4 regions of the Paenibacillus sp. FSL H7-0350 genome follow, and region 3 is predicted to be linked to each of the others. Evidence: riboswitches for the same ligand, from Rfam matches in the RefSeq annotation. Region 3 holds a riboswitch; each other region holds the start of a gene.
What was found. A riboswitch is a leader RNA that binds a small molecule or an ion and turns the genes downstream of it on or off. The one in region 3 is predicted to bind cyclic di-AMP.
Positions count from the first base shown of each region.

Region 1 (5,669 bases), 3.5 Mb from region 3:
TGTAGCGTATCTGTATGCGGCAGTAGGGACGCTGAATATGGCGCATTTGTCACAGCGTATTGCTGAAGCGGGGCAAGGCGGTATATTGAACGTAATTGCTGTGCTTTTTTTAATCGTCTTCTCCTTAAAAGCGGGGCTGTTCCTGTTCTATTGGCTCCCGGGATCGTACGGCGCACCGCCTTCGGCGATCAGGGCACTATTTGGTGCTCTTCTTACCAAAGTAGGACTATATGCCATTATCCGCACGTTCACCCTGATGTTTGTGAATGATACCAGTCTCACGCATAGTTTGATCGCCTGGATGGCTGCGGCAACCATGATTCTGGGCAGCATAGGGGCAGTGGCCTACAAGGATATCCCTCGGATTCTTAATTATAATGTCATTATTAGTGTCGGATTTGTGGCTTTCGGGCTTGCTGCAGGTACCGGGGATTCGCTGAACGGAGTCATCTTCTATCTGCTTCACGATATGCTGGCTAAAGGGCTCCTGTTTATACTGGGCGGATTAATCATCTCCGCAGCAGGAACAGATCGTTTGAGTGGAATGGGAGGCATGATTAAGAAATACCCGCTCCTGGGCTGGATGTTCTTTATATTGACCCTTGCTCTGGTGGGGATTCCGCCGCTGAGCGGTTTTGCCGGAAAGCTGCTGATCATCCGCGGAGCTTTGGATGCCGGTATGCTGACACTGTCTCTTATCGGTCTCGGCTCAAGCTTTATGGTGCTGTATTCCTTAATCAAGATGTTCAGGCTGGCCTTCTGGGGAAATGAACCTGAGAGAGAACTGCCTGCTGTGAACCTGAAGAGAGCTTCTGCTGTCGCCGCTGCACTGCTTGTGCTTGTCATTGCAATGGGTATTGGAGCAGATGCTCTATATGCCTATGTAGCACAGGCCGGAGAGGTTCTGGCTTCACCTGCGGAATACATTCAAGCCATACTGAAGGAGTAGATATAATGACTCTACAATTCTTGTTTAATCTGTTAGTTGCTTTATTGTGGATGGCAATCAATAATAGCAGCTCCGGCGCCACTTTTCTTATCGGGTTTCTGCTCGGCATAGGGATGCTGCTGTTATTCAGAAGATCCAAGCCCCAGGCCCGGCCATTTTATTTAAAACGTCTATGGTCCATATTGAAGCTGCTGCTGATCTTTATCCGCGAATTGACCATCTCGAACTTTGTGGTGATTTATCATATTCTTCGTCCGAAGCTGGCGATCCGCCCTGGAATATTCGCCTATGAGACAGCCTTAACCTCAGCCTGGGAAGTTACACTGTTGTCTTGTCTGATATGTCTGACTCCTGGCACGCTAACTCTCGACGTGTCAAGGGATGGGAAGACCTTATATATTCATGCTATTGACATCAAAGATGCTGAGGAAATGGTGAAGCAGATCCGGGGGAATTTCGAACAAGTGATCATGGAGGTGACCCGCTGATGGTCTCCGTACTATTAACTACCGCATTGACCATTCTGGGAATGGCCATACTCGCGTGCCTGTACCGGCTTCTGAAAGGACCTACCCGTTCGGATAGGGTGGCGGCCCTAGATACGATAGGCATTCATGTACTGGCTATGATTACTGTCATTAGTATGCTGCTGGATACCCGCAATTTTCTTGAGGTAATTCTGGTTATCGGTATTCTGACGTTTATTGGAACCACTGCACTCGCAAGGTATATCGAACGTGGGGTTGTTGTGGAAGAAGGAGGGGAACTGCATGACAGGTGAGTTGTTTAGCTCGATTCTAGTAGTGCTGGGCGCCATTTTTTGCGGCATTAGTGCCTTTGGTCTGATCCGGCTGCCCGATGTCTATCTGCGTTCACATGCGGCCACCAAAAGTGCAACGTTCGGGGTGTTATGTTTATTGGGCGGCGGCTTCCTTTACTTTTGGTTCAAAGATGGAGAGATCAGTGTCAAGCTGCTGCTGGCGATTCTTTTTGTATTCATCACTTCACCGGTCGCAGGCCATCTAAATGGCCGGGCGGCCTACCGTTCGGGCGTTCCCTTGTGGAAAAACAGCATACAAGACGATCTGCTTACCCATACGGAAAGAAGTAAGGAGCAATCTGAGAAATGATATTTGCCGCTGAATTCCTGTAAAGGAAACGGGGGAACCAAAAGTTCCGGGGTGAATCTCGAGAATATCGAGTAGGGCTACTCAGGTCCGAATCCGTCAGCTAACCCCGTAAGCGTTCATGAGAGGGGAATCCTGCAGTGCCTATTGTTGATGTCAACGGAACAACCTTGTATTATGAGATATCGGGTAGCGGTCTGCCCATCGTTTTTATCCATGATTATTCGACCTCCCACCATCTTTTTGAACCACAGGCGGAATATTTCAGTAAGCGCGCGAAAGTAATTGTCTATGATCTAAGAGGAAACGGGCTGTCGGGGAAGATGAATGTTGAGATTGGCCGGATCTTAGACACTCAAGTTGAGGATCTAAAGGCATTATTAGATAAACTGGATGTAGAAAAGATTGTAATTGTAGCCTGCTCCACTGGAGCTATACTTGCCCAGAAGTTCGCCTATCTGTTCCCTGAGCGGGTGATTACCATGATTTGGGTGGATAGTTATTTTCAAGGTGATTACTCTGCTAGTGGAAGTAAGTTGAAAGAAGCGTTGCAGTTCTGTGCCTGGATTTCTCATTATCTCCCTGCTGAAATGTTTATCAAGCCTTTACGTATCACCTATCACCGGTGGCTCTTGGCTTACCATATCTTGAGAAAAGAGCTTATGCATAAACGGACGACAGAATGGATTAAGCAACGCATGGCGTTGAAGTATTCGGACGGTTACGGGTTTGCGCTGCGGCTGCAAATTCCGGTGCTGATCGTGTCAGGTAATCACAATGAGCGGGTGTTAGAGCAAGTTAAAAAAACAGCGGCTAAGTATCCCAAAGCTCATTTAGCGATCATCGAGAATGCCATGTATCCTAGTCACCTATGTCAACCGCAATTATTTAACCGGCTTTTGCTCGATTATCTAAAGGACCAACAGTGTTTTCAACAAGAGCTACCTGGCTGATGCTCTCACTGGACACACAGCCTTGAAGGTGACGCAGCGCTGTTTATTTACGAAAAGAATCATTACAGGAGCCAGTGATATGTTTAAAAAAAGGTGCCTTTGGTTTACTCGAAAACTCAGTCTAACCTCATCAAGAATTATTCTTTTAGGTTTTGCTGTAACCATCATTCTGGGGACAATTATGTTGTCCTTACCGGTATCTTCATCCACCGGAACTAGTGTGGGATGGCTAAATGCATTGTTTACCTCAACTTCAGCTGTGTGTGTCACTGGACTGGTGGTGCTGGATACAGGAACCGACTTCTCCAACTTTGGACAAATCATTATCCTGCTCCTCATTCAAATCGGAGGATTAGGATTCATGACGTTCAGTGTTCTAATTGCCGTAATTCTGGGGAAGAAGATTGGGCTGAAGGAGCGTTTACTCATCCAACAATCTTCGAACTCCATTGAAACACAAGGGGTCGTCCGGTTATCACTAAGCATTGTGCTGATCTCATTTATCTTCGAAACTCTTGGGGCATTGTTGTTGACCGTCCGGTGGGCAAATGACCTGGGTGTTGCCAAAGCCTTATATTATGGAATTTTCCATTCCATCTCGGCCTTTAATAACGCAGGTTTTTCATTATGGTCGGATAGTCTGAGCCGGTATGTCGGTGATCCGTTAGTCAATATTGTCATTTCATTTTTATTTATCATTGGTGGAATTGGATTTATTGTGATTCTGGATCTATACCGCAAGAGAAGCTGGAAGGCTCTGTCTTTTCACACAAAAATCGTGCTAATCACTTCAGGAGTGCTTTGTTTTGCAGGGTTTCTGGTCATATTTGTGTTTGAGCTTTTTAATACCAGAACATTTGGTACACTCACATGGGGGGAAAGAATCTGGGGTGGATATTTCCAGGGAGTGGTTACCCGCACAGCGGGGTTCAACTCCATTGATATTGGTGCGATGTTACCGGCGTCCCAGTTCTTTATGATCTTTCTGATGTTCATAGGAGCTTCATCAGGCTCGACAGGCGGGGGGATCAAGACGACCACCTTTGCGGTACTCATATTAAGCATCTTCTCAACCATCAAGGGGAATGCTGATGTGCAGCTGCTAAAAAAACGGATACCTCAAGATCTTATTTTCAGATCATTGGCTGTAATGACCATCTCCTTAGGCCTTGTTCTTGGAGCAACCTTTTTATTAACAATTACTGAATATACCCGCCATACGGATATTCTTGCTCTTTTATTTGAAGCTACATCAGCCTTTGGAACCGTGGGCATGTCCATGGGCTTAACCCCTGATCTGTCACCGATTGGTAAATGTATCATCATAGTTATAATGTATATTGGGAGACTGGGCCCTTTAACCTTAGCCTTTGCCTTGGCACAAAAAAGTGTTAAACAGAAGTACCGTTACCCAGAGGACAAGTTGCTGATTGGTTAGTAAGTAGGGAGTAGTTGGAACTGATTAAAAGGAGAAGTTCTTCCGTTTACGGGTAGAACTTCTCCTTTTTTATCTTCATTTTTATAGTAGAAGCTTCTCCATAATCATCACATCAATAAACGTTTTGTCTATAATCCCCTGCTTCTCCAATAGACCCACCTGCCGGTAGCCCATCTTCCGATACAACCCTTGACCACTCTCATTAGATCATCTCCTTAAGATTGTTTTCTCGCTTTAATCACAGCAGAGACGATGTATTGCTCAACGTTCGCACCGGGAACCCAATCTTTGATAAATGTTCTGGATTCGTCTTTGGGCTCAATATGGATCTCAGTAAAGCCGCTTTCCTGAAGCATCATCTCCAGATCAGAAATGAAAGAGGCCCCGGAGATACAACCCGAATATAATTCGCCCAGGTCATTTTTGATTTCGGGGGGTAGCTCAGCTGTAGTTACAATATCAGAGATGGCCAGACGCCCTCCGGGCATAAGAACGCGATAGGCTTCACGGAATACTTGCTGCTTATCAGGCGAGAGGTTAATCACACAGTTGGAGATTATGACATTAACCGAGTTGTCGGCCGCCGGAAGATGTTCAATTTCTCCCAACCTGAATTCGGTATTATTAAACTTACCTTTAATGGCATTATCTCTTGCCCGGCTAATCATCTCAGGAGTCATATCTACACCGATAACATGGCCTTGTTCACCTACCTGCCGGGAAGCGAGGAAGCAATCGAACCCGCCGCCGCTCCCGAGATCCATAACATGTTCACCAGGCTTCAGCTCAGCAATAGCCTGGGGATTACCGCAACCAAGACCTAAATTTGCGCCTTCAGGAGCTGCGGCCAGATCCTCACTTGAATATCCCATTTTAGCAGATATGGCATCATAATCAGTTGGGCTGTCACAGCAGCTGTCAGCAGAGGAGCAGCAGGAGGAGGCAGGTTCGGCCTTTTGTACAGCAATGGTTTGATAACGTCCCCGTACATTTTGGCGGATTTGGTCATTCGTAAGTTTGTTCATGAATACACACTCCTTATCATTAAAATAACTTGCAAGTTACAAATAAAAGCCAAGGGAAATCACCCTTTAACAGGTGCGCAGCAATTGCTGGATTTCCCCATAGCATCGTTGAAAAGCTTGATGGATCGTAGCAATGTTTCTACTTCAAACTCACTCATATGCGAGAAGGCTTCAATC
Region 1 is NZ_CP151972.1:949,315-954,983, forward strand. Features, by position in the region: gene NYE24_RS04370 (Na+/H+ antiporter subunit D) at 1-949, shown strand, start outside; gene NYE24_RS04375 (Na+/H+ antiporter subunit E) at 955-1,437, shown strand; gene NYE24_RS04380 (Na(+)/H(+) antiporter subunit F1) at 1,437-1,730, shown strand; gene mnhG (monovalent cation/H(+) antiporter subunit G) at 1,720-2,079, shown strand; cyclic di-AMP (ydaO/yuaA leader) riboswitch at 2,077-2,209, shown strand; gene NYE24_RS04390 (alpha/beta hydrolase) at 2,217-3,029, shown strand; gene NYE24_RS04395 (TrkH family potassium uptake protein) at 3,109-4,467, shown strand; partial or broken gene NYE24_RS04400 (GNAT family N-acetyltransferase) at 4,549-4,662, opposite strand; gene NYE24_RS04405 (arsenite methyltransferase) at 4,683-5,492, opposite strand; gene NYE24_RS04410 (MarR family winged helix-turn-helix transcriptional regulator) at 5,552-5,669, opposite strand, start outside.
Region 1: it holds a riboswitch for cyclic di-AMP, as region 3 does, so the genes downstream of both, NYE24_RS04390 (alpha/beta hydrolase) here and NYE24_RS20655 (C40 family peptidase) in region 3, are expected to answer to the same signal.

Region 2 (5,669 bases), 570 kb from region 3:
GCTGGAACACCTCACACTGGAAGATTACCCAAAAAGCGATAAAGGAAGCAGTGGAGCAATGAGCGCGAACGTAATTGTCTATTCGACCTCCGGCTGCAGCGAATGCAATCAGGTCAAGCAGTTGCTGGAGAGCAAAGGCATTCCCTTCGAGGTGCGGGATGTGATGACAAGCTCGGTCTATCAGGAGGAAGTGGAGAAGCTGGGCTTCATGGGCATTCCAGTCACTGTATCCGGGGACCGGGCAGTCAAGGGCTTCAATCTTCCTGAGCTTCAAGAGCTTATGGATGCTGCTGTTCTGTAATATACACAAAGGTGCTGTTCTCTCAACAGGAGCAGCACCTTTTTTTGCGATTCATTGATGTAAAATATGTATATTTATATATATCTGGAACAGGAGGACTGATCAATTGAACTGGCTACAAAATGAGCAGGCTGCCAAATGGCGTGAAGAAGGGCAGCGTTATGCGGGCGACGTTAACCAATTCGTACATAAAGGACTGACTGAAGGCTGGGACAAAGCGGGAAATGAACCCGCAGAGGATACACGCGGGACCCTCGCCGCCAAAATCTATAAGATGATTCGAGGAGCTAATGAGCACGGTGAGATGGCTGAGCTGCGGGCGCAATTGCCGGCGGCAACGTGGCCGCTCTCCGGCCACTTTCAGAAGGAGATGCAGGCGATTCGCGGTATCCATTTCATCAGTGATGATGCTGTGGTATTCAGCACCGGTACCCCCTGGGAGAAGAATGCAGTTGTGGTTGTACATAAGGATGTTATTTCCGTATTCGGCGAGTTTAGCCTGGTTGGGGCATCACCTGATAATCAGTTCTATGCGCTCGCCGGAACTCAGGGGATTACCATTATGCAATCCATGAACAGCACACTTCAGGGCACAGTTGTAGCAACCCTCTCATGGCGTGAGCTGAATGGAACGATTCAAGCGCTGGACCCGGACTTTCCCGTCTTGGACATAGACAGCCTGGACCAGGCGTTACCCTTGGAGCAGGTCATTCCTTTTAACGGGGGCGGGGCGTTATTGCTTGTTATGAGCCAGGGAATTTTCCTGGTCCAGCAATCGGAGGAGAAGCCCTGGGAGGTGAATCTGCTGCATCCTGATCTCGAAGAATATAAAGCAGATGAGATAGAGCACATTGAAATTGACATGCCGCATGGTGCCGTCTCTCCGGATGGAAGATGGATTTCCTATGGCAGCCAGGGCAGTGATCATCTTTTATATGACATAACTTCAGGGCAGGTTCACTTATTCAATCCGGAATCCAGTTACCCGCACTATACTATATTTACGAAGGACCAGCATAGCGTATGGTTCAATGCCTGCCACTTCTATAATGGCGTTACCCTTGCCGTTCCCCTTGAAGATGTGGTAGCAGGAAAACTCCCGGCAGACCAGGAATATCCGCTTGTTAACGAGGAAGCCCGGGTGTATGCAGCGGCAGCGCTGAAAGAGGGTGTTGTCATTGGCGACGCTTATGGCTACTTAAGGCTCATTGATGCAGAGGGGCGGGAGCTGTGGCGTTATTATGCCGGAAGCACTATTTCAGGGTTAGCTATCAATCCGGATGAGACGCTGCTGGCTGTTGGGACTTATGGAGGGATGCTGCACTTCCTGGACCTTCATGCAGCGCAGCGCAGCGACTATGAGATTACAACAGGAACCGTTCGTGAGGTGAAGCGGATCATTGCCTGGAAGAATCAGAAGGTTCCGCTGTGGTGGTGATCTCTGCCAAAAATAAAAAACAGCGCTTGAGCGAGATAAATGGCAGATAATCTGCTACATATAGGTGTTTTAGCTTCCCTATGCACAGCCATTCAGCCATTTGCTGAAAAAAAGGCGAATAGCACTCTTTTCCATTTTTACAAACCCCCTCCGAAAAGAGTATGATTCGTGTTGAAAGCAAATGAATGCATTCATGAAAACAAGCAATGCATGCACGCTGAATTTCCGTCATGTGGAAAACGGGGGAACCATCCGGCCGTCAGGCCGACTTGGGGTGAATCCGAAGGAGAATGCCACGCGCAGGTCTCCGGCAGGTAGGGCGACTCTCACCGTCCGAATCCGACAGCTAACCTCGTAAGCGTAAGGAGAGAGCCCTGATCCGCCACGCTTTTGTGCCAGGCGTCTTACGCCTGTTATCCACAACCGCAGGCAGAGGTCCTCCTCTGCCTGCGGTTTTTTGCGCGCTGGAATGAATTGCACAGTATAGATTCAGAAAGGAACGTGACCACATGCCTGACCCCTTATCGCCCACGGCAGCTGCTGCTGCCGGATTCAACCACTACACCCGGCAATATAGCAGTCCCGTCTATGCGCTAAGCTGCCTTCTGCTGGAAACAGGCGCCCGCGCCGAGCAAGCAACCACCGCCACCTTCGTGGCACTCCATCCACTATGGCTGAAGAGCAGCCTCTCAGGGGACAGCGCTGCTGCGGCTGCCTACAGAGAGTGCATCCGCCAATGTACTGTGCTCGCCCGGGATCATAGCCGCTGCGCTGCTGCCCTGCTTAATTGGGACGATCACGTTGCCTGTGCCTTATGGTACGGCATCCAGCTCCCCCTGCCCGACATCAGCCAGATCCTGGATTGCAGCATCCCCGAGCTGAAGGCCCGGCTTAGAGGAATACGCGAACAGATGGCAGCCGCCCATTCTGCCTTGCCTGCGGTCCATCGTCCTTCGGCGGGATGAGACTGGGTATAACGCGGGATACGCGGGCTATAGGAATGAGAGCCGCGGAACGAGTTGGATGTGGCGGGATTAGGGTACGGATGTCGAAGAAGGTGATGGATGGTGAGCCATGCGGACTACAGATCCCCTATTTCGGCAAATGGGACCATTCCGAAGGCCATGCGGACTGAGAGGCGCTTAATTAACCTATTCCGCCTCATTTCCCTCTCCACACAGCCCTTTAACGTCCTCTCTGTCCGCAAAGGGGAGAGAATCGGTCTTTTTCACAAAATAAGGGCCTCTGGGTCCCCCTACAAAACAAAATGACCCCTCAAAGTGGGGCTTTAGCTTCGATAAATGACTCAGGTACTTTGCGGGGATCCCAAAACATATAGATTCTATCAAAAAAAGCCGCAGCATCCGCCGCGACTTAGTCCTTGATTCTCAGCACCAGCATCCATGCAGTGCTTGGCTCACCTTACATAGCTCAACCATCCGATGCATCGATCCTGTCTTCGCCAACCGTTCAGTACATAGAACTCAGCTCTTGCCCTTACCACCCTTACCGCCCTTGGCAAACCGCCAAAAAGCTATACAGCAGCCGAGCAATCCGGCTCCCAGCATAAGAGTCTGTAACGCCCCCAGCCAAGCCGACTGAGCCGAGGGGATCAGGCTGCTGACAATAATGAGCAGGATAGAGACCGCGACCAGCACGGGGGTTTGTCTACTTTTCTTCACAACCATTCACCACTCCTGTTAGTAATTCTTAACTCTATAGTACTCAAAATCAGCGTAGGAGTCATGCTGGTGGGCATCCACGGAGCCGATGAAATTGAACAAGCCTGTAAATCCGCCAATCTCCCCCGGCTCCCCGTTCACGCCTTCATCCGACAGATAGAGAGCATCGATATTCTCTGCAAAAGCTTGCCAATCCCCGTTATCCCCGAAGCGGTAAAGGATACTCGCGATGCCTGAATGATAGATCAGCTTGAGCTCCGCTGTGTCTTCAGGGACTGGAATGTAATTGTGGACCAATTCAATACGTTCCCCCAGCTTGGCCTGCAGCACAGATAGAACGGTGCCCTCTGATTCGGAGTGGGTCAAGTGAACATACAGCCAATTATTCGAATCATAGTATAGCCCCATCCCCGCCGTTTCCGAATAATGATCGGGATGAAATTCCACCTTGGTTTGAACTTCATAATGAAGGGAGGTTGCACGCGTGGCCAACATCGCCGGATTAATCTGCGAGAAGAAAGAATTCTCTCCATGAATGCGTAAGTAACCCGGACGTTCAACCGTATTCACCCATGCTGCTTGCTGGTCCCGGTATGGAGTCAGAAAATGAATATCATAGTGCTCCTGGTTAAAATCATCGAATACATCATGAGAGAGCCTGTCCCCCTCTAATTCAACACCTGTTAACCCCTCAACTTCCATTTTGGCTACATTCGATCCATCCTTCATTTCCAGCCAGCCGTCTACTGTCCAATGCATTTTTTGGATCGAGGTTTCACGGCCTAATGGGTTTAAAAGCGTTCCTTCCACAGGCCGTGACATTAGATGGGCAATGTACCATTCGCCTGTTTGGGTTTGAACTAATGAGCCGTGACCTGCTTTTTGCATGATTGAGCCTGGATTATACATCTCAAAATGCCCGGCATCCGGATTACCCAGTGAGAATAGATGGCGCGGCGAGGAGGTGATAATGGGCTCTCCCGACGGATGCGGTTCATAGGGGCCAAAAATATTCTCCGCACGTCCCAGCTCAACACCATGAGCATATCCCGTTCCGCCAGCAGCTAATAGTAGATAGTACATATCTCTATATTTATAGATCTGCGGTGCTTCAGCACAGCCGCGGCTGGTGAATCCTTGCGTCACCCGGTGCCATTGTCCAGCGATCTTCCCCTCATTCAAATCAAATTCAGCGATCACAATATGTCCAGGCGCCTGATACCCTTCACGGGTCTCCCATTCAAGAATGGACACATAGTGTTTGCCGTCTTCATCATGAAACAGCGCCGGATCGAAACCGATGGATGTCAGATAGATAGGCTCCGACCAGGGTCCATGGATATCTTCTGCCCACATGACATAGGAATCCGAGTTAAATTCACGGCCTGCCATGTTCAACATATGCGAATAGGCTAACCAGTACCGGTTTGTAGAAGAATCATAGGATAGATGCGGTGCCCAGATCCCGGCTGGAGTATTAGTGCCTCTTAGATTCACTTCACCTTTATTCAGGGCAAAGGCCGTCAGCTCCCAGTTCGCTAAATCGGTTGACTTGAAAATTTGAATGCCGGGATTCCAATGAAACGTGGATGTCGCAATATAATACACATCATCCACTCTAATAATAGAGGGATCTGGTGCCATTCCAGGGATTATTGGATTATTAATCTTCGTCATTTATTTGCTTCCCTTCGCTGTTTAGCCATATTTTTTACCCTTTTTCTATTGCCTATGTATATTATAATAACTACTAACGTACTTAAGCGATGGGATGATTACGGCTAGATTTACCCAAATCAAAGGCAGGTGCTGCAAATTGGAACATATGAATAGGTATCACACAGGTGCACAGACGCTGCTGCTGCCGCGCATTGATTGGAATATACGCTTTTTTGGCGCACATACACAAACTGTTCCTGCCGATTGGAGCATGACTACAGAATCCCACCATGCCTTTGAGATTCTAATTGTGCTGGATGGGGCTCAGGAGACAAGGATGGATCATGAACAATTCATTGTGAACCGTGATGATATTCTGCTGATTCCGCCTGGGTTCGAGCATACGAATAAGTGTATTTCCGCTACATCGATGACCTATTTTTGTGCTCATTTCGATATAGACGAGCCCTCCTTGCGGATGCAAATCATGAAAAACTGTGATTGGGTCTATACGCCCTCCAATGTGTATCATGACCAGTTGAAACAATGCCTTCAAAAATGGATCGATATTCTGCATGAGCCTGAGTTG
Region 2 is NZ_CP151972.1:5,059,601-5,065,269, reverse strand. Features, by position in the region: gene ytxJ (bacillithiol system redox-active protein YtxJ) at 1-62, shown strand, start outside; gene NYE24_RS23145 (glutaredoxin family protein) at 59-301, shown strand; gene NYE24_RS23140 (hypothetical protein) at 408-1,739, shown strand; cyclic di-AMP (ydaO/yuaA leader) riboswitch at 1,945-2,114, shown strand; gene NYE24_RS23135 (hypothetical protein) at 2,249-2,704, shown strand; gene NYE24_RS23130 (hypothetical protein) at 3,224-3,421, opposite strand; gene NYE24_RS23125 (family 43 glycosylhydrolase) at 3,440-5,098, opposite strand; gene NYE24_RS23120 (AraC family transcriptional regulator) at 5,247-5,669, shown strand, end outside.
Region 2: it holds a riboswitch for cyclic di-AMP, as region 3 does, so the genes downstream of both, NYE24_RS23135 (hypothetical protein) here and NYE24_RS20655 (C40 family peptidase) in region 3, are expected to answer to the same signal.

Region 3 (5,669 bases):
TCTATCTATTCCTTGTCCGCAAGCTTCTGCTCTATATGCAATTCGGCTATACCGCAGGTACCGGCATGTTCTCCTCGCTGCTAATCTGCCTGAAGGTGTTGATGCCTTCGATCGGTATTTCCGTCATTCTGGGGGCGGGAAGCCTGGCCGTAATTCTGCTCTGTAGCGCCTCTGCTCTGTTCTATCCCGGATTGCCGGCACTTATGCTCCGCCAGGCAGCTCCGCTGCCCTCCACGCTGTTCAATATGTGGGGAATCGCTGCCCAGTACCACCTCTGGTCCAGTAAATCATTTCCACAATAATAAGCTGCTACAGCGGCATACTAAAAAGAGTCACAGCCCCTCATCAGGGAGCAGGACTCTTTTTTGCTTGAAGAGAAGGACAAAAGCATTTGCAAAAGGGTAAATCGTCTGATACAATGATGCCTGTACCACTAGTAACAAAGTTGTAATCTTTCAAACAGAATCTTCCGTATCTATTGCAATTTAATCAATGTCGATAAGTCACTGTTCTGGTGCATAAAACGCCGAATTCCCTGCACCGGGAAGTGGGGGAACCATATTTTGGGTGAATTGATCTCGCTTTAGAGGGGTCATAGGGGAACCTTCTACCGAATCCTTAAGCTAACCTCGCAGGCCCTGGAAGGAGTACATCTTTTGATTAGACAGAATTTCAAGAAAAAATGCACCGCAGCGGCGCTGGGTCTTGTGATGGTATTCACACTCGGAGCGGGCAGTGCCTTCGCAGATTCCAAAATGGATACTGTGATTTCAAAAACCATTGGAACGTCGTATAAAACCGGGGGCACAACCACCAGCGGCTTCGACTGTTCCGGATTTACCAAGTATGTGTTCAAGAATGTCGGGCTTACCTTGCCCCGTACATCCAAAGCACAGTACAAAGTTGGAACAACAATATCCAAGAGCAATCTACGCTCCGGAGATCTCGTGTTCTTCAATACTCTGGGTAACGGAGTTTCCCATGTCGGTATTTATGTTGGAAACGGGAAGTTCGCACAGTCCTCCAGTTCACGTGGTGTAACCATCAGTTCGATGAGCCAGTCTTACTGGGCCAACCGCTACGTTGGCGCCAAAAGAGTAATGAGCACAACAGCCTACCAAGCTGTCGCTTACGATTGAACTTTTGAAGCATACCCCGAATATTTCATCCTCTAACAACTAAATGTAACTTATACGAGCCCGGGATGATTATTGCCGTAATCATTTCCGGGTTTTTCCTTTTCCTTATTCTACCTTTTACCCGAATCCACAGCCTTGAAACAGCATTTTATTGCAAAAACAAAGAAAAAATCATATAAAACAACCCCGGCGCATAGATATGAGTCTTTCGAAAGGGCTATAACTCTAAAAAACAGCAAAAAAGATGGATTAATATGTTATAAGTGATTGCCAAGCGCCTTAGTCTTTGTTACAATTATCGCAGTGAGCTTTTAGTAACATTTTTGTAATTATTGAATCGCTTTTAACAAAGGTTTTGTCATGTATTGAATGAACCGCTAATCCTAATCAACAGTCGTGCCGAGTTCCCTAATGAATTAGGGAAACGGGGGAACCACTTTGGGTGAATTGACCTCCTATTCTAAGAGGGGTCATAGGGGACCTTCAACCGAACCCTTAAGCTAACCTCGTAGGCATTGGAAGGGGTATTTACTTTTGAAGAAGAAGCTAGCAGCCGCAGTACTAAGCTTGTCCATTATCTTCACAATCGGAGCAGGAAGCGCTTTCGCGGATTCCAAAATGGATAAAGTGATCGACAAAGCCATCGGAACCAAATACGTATCCGGCGGTACATCAACTAACGGGTTTGATTGCTCCGGATTTACAATGTATGTTTTTGATAAGATCGGCATTAACCTGCCCCATCAATCCGGCTCTCAGTACCAGATGGGTACTGACGTGTCCCTTGACGAGATGAGACCAGGCGATCTTGTATTCTTCAATACAAGCGGTAAGGGCATATCCCATGTAGGTATCTATGTTGGTGACGGCGAATTCGCCCATGCCTCTTCCTCACGCGGTGTAACCATCAGTTCGCTGAGTGACAGCTATTACGTCAACCGCTACGTTGGCGCCAAACGAATCATGAGTACAGATGCCTACAAGACTGTAGCTTCGGATTCCCAAGACAACGATGATGTACAATAATTCTTTGTAACCTACGCTCTTTTCCAAGATTTTTGCCGAAATCTTGGAGAAGGGCTTTTTTTTGTCTATAAAATTACTTACCCGTCTCTATATTTGTAAAACACCGATTCTGTACTTTCAGAAAATAATTATTGGCGTTTGTCAAGTTTCTGCATTTCCGCAAGGAATTTGCGTCGAAACTGGCTGTTTTTGTATATAATTAATAGAAGAACAAGTGGAAACGGCTTTTCCGTCCTTTAAAAGCAGTTTCGGCTGGAAGGAGGCCTCCCGTAATGATTAGCTCCCCGTTAACCTTTTATGTGGTGCCTATGGAACCGCAGCATGCCGCTGAGATCTGTGAGTGGAGCTACAAGCCTCCGTATAATATTTACGGCTGGATGTCCTGGGAGCAGATGCAGGCGCTGGGCGTGGAGTTCGGAGACCCGCAGCTTCGCAGTGAGCAATATGTATCTGTAGTGAACGGACAGGGGGATCTGTGCGGCTTCGCCCAGCTCTTTCCGATGGAGGGGGTAGTCCGGCTTGGTGTCGGAATGCGGCCCGAGCTGTGCGGCCATGGAATGGGGCATCTGTTCATGAAGGCTATTGTGCAGGCAGCACGGGCGCGATACCCGGAGCGTGAGATCGACCTGGAGGTGCTGACCTGGAACCAGCGCGCCATCCGCGCTTACCAGAAATGCGGATTCACTATAACGGATACCTATGAACGCCGCACCCCGACCGGCAATAAGCCTTTTTATTGCATGGTCTATGAGGAATAGCACTGGAGACAGATTGATTTGCAAAAAAATGGATCGTTTGTGTTCATTTTTTTGACACAAATACTATGATAACGCTTCACCATCCGCTATAATGGAGTCAGCAGCTTACATGGAGGGACGGATGCAGATGCAGAAATGGATCATGAGCGGTTTGTTTTTTGCCGCCTGTGCCTTTGCAGTAATCTTAATGTTTACCTTACCCGGTAAATCCGAGGTGGCGGAGCAGAACAAGCCGACCATGCCGGAGGTTGTGCTGGACGCTGCTGGCGCAGAAGCTACAGTGAAGGCCAATTGTATCTCCTGCCACGGTGACCAGCTTCAGGGCGGGGCGGGACCCAGCCTGCAGCAGGAAGGCGCTTCGCATGACGCGCCGCAGATCTACAGCATAGTCACCAAGGGCCGCGGACAGATGCCTTCCTTCAAAGACAGGCTGGCCCCTGAAGAGATTGCGAATGTAGCCCTATGGCTGGCCGAGAAGAAATAATCCGCAACCTGTACAAACACCATGCTCTTCATTTCAAATGTATAATGCCCGTGACGAGGATAACGAATGATCCTTGCACGGGCATTTCTATTGATCAGATATTCCTATTGTCTCCATAGGAGCCTTGTCCTCTAGCGGGTCTTCTCAAATGCCTCATTAAATTCATGCGCCTGGCGGAGATCAAGCTTCTCCACATCTGCAGCCAGCCGCAGAACAACCGTCTTGTAATCAATGGTGATATGCGGGTGATGGTCAAAGGCCTCCGAAATTGCCGCTACCTCATCCACAAAAGCAATTCCCTTCATATATTCACTGAACATATATTTGCGCACCAGCCTATCCCTCTCCAGCTTCCAGCCCTCAAGCTTGCCGATCTGCTCCTGAAGTTGTTCCTCAGTTAATTGCAATTCGTTTCCTCCCTTGCTAAGTTAACGGTTCCTTAATCCTTCTTGCCTTCAAATAAAACATCCCTCAGCTTCTGAAAGTCCAAGGGATGTGCCAGGCTAAAGATTTTTGATTAAATGTATTCTGACATCCCGGCAATTAGTACTCCACTTCCAATTTTAACATGGCTGGATGCCCGGGACAAACCCGCTGCCGCATTTCCCCCCTGTTTTATACAAGAACGACCGAAGCCAGATCCTCATCGCCCAGCAGAATATTAATGCGGTGTGTTTCTTTATCGTACATTACAACTCCGCTGCCCACCTGAATGACCGGCTCGTTGCCCAGCGCGTAGAACAGGTCTTCCGCAAGCGCCTCCCAGACCTCCTGCCTTGATTCCTCCGGCAGATTTGTCCACTCTTCAGGCTCCATTTCAAAAAAAATGTACCCGTCTGCAATCCGTCCAACGGCTCCTGTCAGTTCAACCAGAATTTCACCGTAATCTCTGCCATGCTTAACTCCCACATCAATCACTCCGTTTTCTTCGCTGATGAATAATAACCTACCTTATCTATTATAGCCGAAAAAATCACTTCACAAAAAAGGGAATGATGTCGATAAAGAAGAATATACGTGATTTGGTTACGAACAGAGTGTTCTCCCGCGGTTCAAGGACGAAATACGCGGTTAGTCGATCACTTCTTAATTCTCATGGACGAGGTGTATAAATGGAAATCTCAACAATTCTAGGCCTGGTTTTTGGTCTGGTCGCAGTAATCTGGGGGATGATTCTCAAGCATGCTCCGCTTGCAAGCTTGAACAACCCCGCTGCCTATGTCATCATTTTTCTTGGCACGGCTGCCTCCATCTTCATGGCCTTTCCGATGTCGGAAGTCAAGAATTTCCCTAAGCTGTTGAAGATCCTGTTTACGAAGAAAAAGATGGTCGGTAAGCCCGAACTGATTACCATGTTCATGGAATGGGCATCCATTACCCGCCGCGAAGGACTGCTCGCTCTGGAATCCAATGTCGATGAAATTGAAGATAACTTCCTCCGAAACGGCATGCGGATGATTATTGACGGCAATGATCAGGAGTTCGTCCGTGATGTATTAATGGAAGATATTCATGCCACTGAAGACAGACATAAGGCCGGAGCCTTGATCTTCTCCCAGGCCGGGATGTATGCCCCTACACTAGGGGTACTCGGGGCTGTTATCGGGCTGATTGCCGCCTTGGGTGATATGAGTAACATGGACGTCCTGGCCCATGCGATTGCCGGTGCCTTCATTGCAACCCTGCTCGGGATATTCACCGGTTATGTTATGTGGCACCCTATGGCGAACAAGCTGAAGCGGATATCCAAACGCGAGATTGAAGTCCGCCTGATGATGGTGGAGGGTCTGCTCTCCATTCAGTCCGGGGTGTCTACCATAGCCATTAACCAGAAGCTGTCCGTCTTCCTGACTCCGTCCGAGCGTGCCAAGCTGAGCGAGAAGGAGGGGGCTTCCAGTGAGCAAAAAGACTAGGCATGAGGAACATGAAGAGCATGCCGATGAATCCTGGCTGCTTCCCTATTCCGATCTGATGACCCTGCTGGTTGCTCTATTCCTAGTTATGTACGCCATGAGCGCTACGGACGCCGTGAAATTTCAGCAAATGGCTGAAGCCTTTAATTCAGCGCTCAGCGGCGGCGGCGGCGTCCTGGAGTACCGGTCGGATTCCCCGACCAGCACCCAGCTGGACCAGGGCAAGCAGGATAAACTGAACAATGTGATTGCCAAGAACACCGGCACCTCCGATCTGTCCAAGCTCCGTGCCAAGGAGCAGGAGGATCTGGAGAAGCTGAAGAAGCAGTTCGACCAGTACATTAAGAAC
Region 3 is NZ_CP151972.1:4,493,831-4,499,499, reverse strand. Features, by position in the region: gene NYE24_RS20665 (hypothetical protein) at 1-302, shown strand, start outside; cyclic di-AMP (ydaO/yuaA leader) riboswitch at 515-653, shown strand; gene NYE24_RS20660 (C40 family peptidase) at 711-1,139, shown strand; cyclic di-AMP (ydaO/yuaA leader) riboswitch at 1,527-1,669, shown strand; gene NYE24_RS20655 (C40 family peptidase) at 1,674-2,165, shown strand; gene NYE24_RS20650 (GNAT family protein) at 2,438-2,923, shown strand; gene NYE24_RS20645 (cytochrome c) at 3,051-3,407, shown strand; gene NYE24_RS20640 (4a-hydroxytetrahydrobiopterin dehydratase) at 3,539-3,814, opposite strand; gene NYE24_RS20635 (hypothetical protein) at 4,023-4,316, opposite strand; gene motA (flagellar motor stator protein MotA) at 4,520-5,320, shown strand; gene motB (flagellar motor protein MotB) at 5,304-5,669, shown strand, end outside.

Region 4 (5,669 bases), 3.4 Mb from region 3:
CAGATCTCCCCAAGCGAAAGGCCACTCACCTGTGAAGCCATGCGGATCAGCGGCACGGCTGTGCTCTGGTAGAAGCTGGTGAGCACCTCATTGCGCCAGGCCTTCCGTTCAGGCTCATCCGCAGGAGCTTGTCCCATCCCCCATTCACGAAGCGAGAAGGCAACACGGCAGTAGCCGTCTGCCGGAACGAGATGCAGCTGAAGGTTCCGTAAGCTGAAGTCCGGTACACATAGGTAGCCGGTCACGGAATACTGGACCGCGAGTGCAATAATGCTCAGATAACCACCGAAATACGCACCGGCCGCTTTATCGTCAAGCGCCTTCATCAGCGGCCGGTAAGCCTCCATGAAGGTCCTCATCCCCGCCTCTTCTGCCAGTTCTGCAACGGCGAAGGAATACACGGCTCCTTCGGGTACCTTAGCATGGAGATCGAACTTGGAACTATATTCTTGCCTCAGGAATTCATTCATGTTCCTCTCCTACAGCCCGGCAACTTTGTACGCAGCCAGCTCGTAAGGCAGACAGAGCGGCACACCTGTACGCGGATCAGGCACAATATCCGCCTCAATGCCGAATACCTCACGCAGCACTGCCGGTGTCATTACCTCATTCGGAGCGCCTTCACTGATCACATTGCCGGATTTGATCGCTACCATGTGCTGCGCGTAACGGGAGGCATGGTTCAAATCATGGACAACCATAATGATCGTCCGGCCTTCCTGCTCATTCAGCTTCTGCAGCAGCTGAAGCACCTCCAGCTGATGGGCCATATCCAGGAAAGTCGTCGGCTCATCAAGGAACAGAATCTCCGTCTGCTGTGCCAGCGCCATAGCGATCCAGGCCCGCTGCCGTTGTCCGCCGGAGAGCCGGTCAATCGGCCGGTCACGGAATTCATTCATACCGGTCAATTCAATCGCCTCGGCAATAATGCTGCGGTCTTCAGGCGTCAGGCTGCCGAAGCCCTTCTGATGCGGATACCGGCCGTACCCTACCAGCTCAGATACCGTTAAGCCGTCCGGGGCAGTAGGATTCTGCGGCAGAATCGCCAACTGGCGGGCCACCTCTTTGGTAGACAGATTATGAATGGACTTCCCGTCCAGCATGACATTCCCGCTCTTAGGCTTCATGATCCGGGCCATCGTCTTCAGAATCGTGGACTTCCCGGAGCCGTTCGCTCCGACGAGCGCCGTAATCTTCCCTGTCGGAAGCGACAGATTCAGCCCCTTTACAATCATTGTCTCCGCATATCCGATGCTCAGCTGCTCTGTATTTAAACGTTCCGACATGATAACACTCCTCGTATAAATGTAATGGAGCAAGGCTCCTCTATTATAAATATGGCTATGAAACAGACAAGCTCAATTATTGCTTATAGATTGATGATATTGATTCTCATTATCTCTGTCAACTAAAACGTAAAAACGGCCGCCTCCGCATGAAGCAGAAACAGCCGTCTTTCTATAATCTTCTATATTATTTATGCAGATGGAAAGGAACCGTGGCGATGACAATATCCTTCTGATTCATCAGATAAGAGCGGATGAACAAGCTGGTCTGATTATGCAGCACCGCCTGCCACCAATGCTTGGTAACGAATTGCGGAATCAGGACGGTAATATGATCCGTTGAAGAGGTCTTCCACTCTACTGTATCGATGAATTTCACCAGCGGGCGGATAATACTGCGGTAGCGGGAGCGCAGTACGATCAGGCGTACTCCGGGGTTCCACTCCTCCCACTTCTGCTCCATCTTGTGAATCTCTTCTTCATCAAAGCCTACATATACAGCGACCACATTATCAGTCAATGACTTCGCATAGCTGATCGAATGTAGTACTGCGCGGGTCACACCGGCGACCGGAACGACTACGGTGCTTCCTTTGATACAAGGCTTATCGGTAGCGGGACAGATCCGCAGCTGATCGGCAATATTCATATAATGGCGGTGAATCCGGTGGAACACGATAATGACGACCGGCAGGAAGATGAAGGCCATCCACACGCTGGAGAATTTGGTGATAATGAAGATCATGGTGATCGTTAACGTGGTGAGCATCCCGACCGTATTCACGGCGAACTTGCTCTGCCAGCCTTGCGGCTTCGTTCTGTACCATTGGACCATCATTCCTAGCTGCGACAGCGTGAACGGAATGAATACCCCTACTGCATATAATGGAATGAGTCCTTCCGTATTCCCGTGAAATGCAGCTACGAGCACTGCCGACATGACGCCGAGGAAAATAATGCCGTTGGAGAAGCCAAGCCGGTCGCCGCGCACCATGAAGGCATGGGGCAGATATTTGTCTTTGGCGAACATGAACGCCAGCAGCGGGAAGGCCGAGTAAGCCGTATTGGCTGCCAGGAACAGGATAACCGCCGTAATCCCCTGAATGAAGAAGTACAGCCCGCCACGGCCGAAGGTAGACTCGGTAATCTGTGAGACCACGGTGGCCTTCTCATCGGGCATGATGCCGTACCAGTAAGCCAGCAGCGTAATGCCTGTGAACATAGCTCCGAGAATGAGGCCCATGAGCATCAGCGTTTTGGCTGCATTTTTCTCCGCCGGCGCTTTGAAGTTAGGAATGGCATTGGAGACCGCCTCTACCCCGGTTAGGGCCGAACAACCGGAGCTGAATGCCTTCAGCAGCAGGAACATACTGACATTGGAGACTGCCGTACCAATCTCAGGAACGTGTGCATGAGCCCCGCCGGTTGCATATTTGAAGATCCCTGCGATAATCAGCACGAAGATGGAGACGACGAACAGATAGACCGGGATGGCGATGAACGAAGCCGATTCGGTCACCCCGCGCAGATTAACAATCGTTAAGAGTACGATAACAGATACCGCTATGAGGACACTATGATTATGCAGATTTGGAAAAGCTGAAGTGATCGCGTCCGTCCCCGCCGAGGCGCTTACCGCCACCGTCAGAATGTAATCCACCAGCAGCGAGCCGCCAGCCAGAAGCCCAGTATGCACTCCAAGATTGGTTTTGGCTACAATATAAGCTCCTCCGCCCTGCGGATAAGCGAATATCGTCTGCCGATAGGACAGAATCAGAATAGCCAGCAAGCCCAGTACGGCTAATGCAATTGGCAAGGAGTACCAGATGGCGGTGAACCCGGCGGCCACCAGTACGATTAGAATTTGTTCTGTTCCGTAGGCTACAGACGAGAGCGCATCAGAAGACAGGACAGCCAGTGCTTTCACCTTGGATAACTTTTCATGATCGAGTTCGTTCGACTTCATCGGACGCCCGATCAATAGTCGTTTTACCTTGCTTACCATTGTAGTAACAGTTCCTCTCTTGGTTAAGTTGAAAATGGGGTTTCCCTGCGCTGTTTTCATAAGTGGATTTCATAAATGCAGGCACCAAAATAAGCATACGGAAATGATCCGCATGCCTAATGTGCATGGTCATTATCCCACTAGTGGCTTACGAGGTTAGCTGGCGGATTCGGACTGTGGTAGCCCTACGGTTACAGCCCTTGCGGCCTGCTCCGATTCACCCCTTTTGGCCTTGGCCAAAGTGTGGTTCCCCCGTTTTTCCTTCCGGAAAATTCAGCGCATATTCAACTTCTCACAAGGACTAATATTAAGCTACAATACGTCTTCCGTAAAGCGTGGAAACAAATGAAAAAAGAATGAAAAGCACTCAAAACAACCAAATTCATCATCCGGTATGTCTTGATCTTTCATTCTCTTTCATTATCCCTTTATGGCGTGATTTTACAGGGTTTTTGTATATTATTTTTCGCTAAAATTAAGGGGATTCTCTTCTCTTCCTTCTGCCCGTCAGCTTCTTACTCTGCAGTCTCCTCTTTCCGTCCTGTCCAGAGCAGAATGGAGATTAAGACAAAGGCTATAAGTGCAAGCAGAGGGATCGTAACAAATCCGAACCAATTCAGATAATCCTTGTTGCACGGTACGCCGATGGTGCAGGGAAGCACCTTGCTGAGCGCCGGAATTTTCTGCTCTGCATAATGATAAATAGAGATACAGCCGCCGATCAGACTAAGGGGAAGCACATAAGGAATGATCCGCTTGTCCGCCCGGTAGGTGGCGATCCCCAGCAAGAACAGCTGCGGGTACATGAAGATCCGCTGGAACCAGCACAGCTTGCACGGCTCGTAATGCAGGACCTCACTGAGATACAGGCTTCCCGCTACAGCCACCACACAGACGAACCAGGCCAAGTAGAGACAATTACGCCGGCAGAAGGTAGAGAAGGCTGTCATTGGGCAGCTCCCGCTGCTGCTGTAGCTGCTTGAATCTGAGCGTCAATCTCCTCCATATTGAAAGGCTCCTTCACCTTGATGCCGTTCACGAACAAGGAAGGTGTATTCGTTACGCCCGCATCCGTGCCAAGCTGAATATCCCGGTCCAGCTCCTTCGCATAGGTGCGGTCGTCAATATCCTTGCGCAGCAGGTCATAATCGACCGGCAGCCCCAGCTGCTTGGCGAGACTCACCATGAAGTCAGGCGTAGCCCACTCCTTATCTTCATTCCCCTGGTTGGCATAGATCGCATCGAAGTATTTCCAGAACGCTTCCTGGTTCTGATGATACACCGATAGCGCTGCCAGGGAGGCCGTTCTGGAATCCTTGCCGATGAAGGCCAGATTCACGAAATAGAAGGCTGCTTTATTCTGATCTACATAACCCTGAACGATCTGCGGTTTGATCACACCGGTGAACTGGGCGCAAGCCGGACATTTGAAATCGCCGAATTCCACAATTTTAACCGGAGCATCCTCCTTGCCAAGCCGCATCATTTCGCTGTAATTGAAGGCAACCGGCTTACTGTCTGTACCGGCAGGAGAAGAGTCCTTCGAAGCAAGTATGAATAAGCCTACAAAAATAATAACGACGATAGCCACCGTACTCACGATCAGAATTCTCGTTTTCTGCTTCTGCTGTTCCTGCTCTGCCCTGCGCTTCTCCTGCTTGCTCATTTGGGGAGCCATGACATTGTTCTTTTTTGTTTTGCTCAAAGAGAGTTCCTTTCCGTCCTCAGGACTGTCGTGATAAAAGAATAGTTACTTTCAAATTATATAATGTTAACTCTCTTGTTGGCAATCGCTGCTTATACGGCTTCGTTCTCCTCTGCTGACTCCCCGCCCCCTGTATCCTTGCCGAAGAATACCTCCGGGGAATGCTCCTGCGACTGCAGCTTAATTCTGAAGAAGAATTGTGTACCGCCTCCCTCTGCCGGTTCTGCCCAGATCTCTCCTTGCATCAGGTCTACAAGCTTCTTGCAGATCGCAAGGCCCAGACCCGTTCCGGGGTATTTGCGGGTATGCGACGCGTCCACCTGCGAGAAGGACTGGAAGAGCAGCTGCAGCTTATCCGGGGAGATGCCAATGCCGGTGTCGCGCACCATGAATTGCAGCGCCTGAGCGGTCTCCCTGACGCCATAGGACTCCACCTTAACCGTTACCGTGCCGGATGGCGTGAATTTCACCGCATTGCCGATCAGATTGATCAGAATCTGGCGGATACGCACAGCATCCCCGGTGAACTTGTCGGGAAGCCCCTCTTCGATCACAAGCTCCAGGGATAACGGCTTGTCTTGCGTGCTCACCACGAACAGATCCATACAGCCCTGGAGAAGCGCCTTCAGCCCGAATGTATCCTTGGTCAACGAGAGACTATCCGCCTCCAGCC
Region 4 is NZ_CP151972.1:1,078,864-1,084,532, forward strand. Features, by position in the region: gene NYE24_RS05005 ((2Fe-2S)-binding protein) at 1-470, opposite strand, end outside; gene NYE24_RS05010 (ABC transporter ATP-binding protein) at 480-1,286, opposite strand; gene NYE24_RS05015 (APC family permease) at 1,474-3,291, opposite strand; cyclic di-AMP (ydaO/yuaA leader) riboswitch at 3,421-3,580, opposite strand; gene NYE24_RS05020 (disulfide oxidoreductase) at 3,807-4,241, opposite strand; gene NYE24_RS05025 (DsbA family protein) at 4,238-4,996, opposite strand; gene NYE24_RS05030 (ATP-binding protein) at 5,089-5,669, opposite strand, start outside.
Region 4: it holds a riboswitch for cyclic di-AMP, as region 3 does, so the genes downstream of both, NYE24_RS05015 (APC family permease) here and NYE24_RS20655 (C40 family peptidase) in region 3, are expected to answer to the same signal.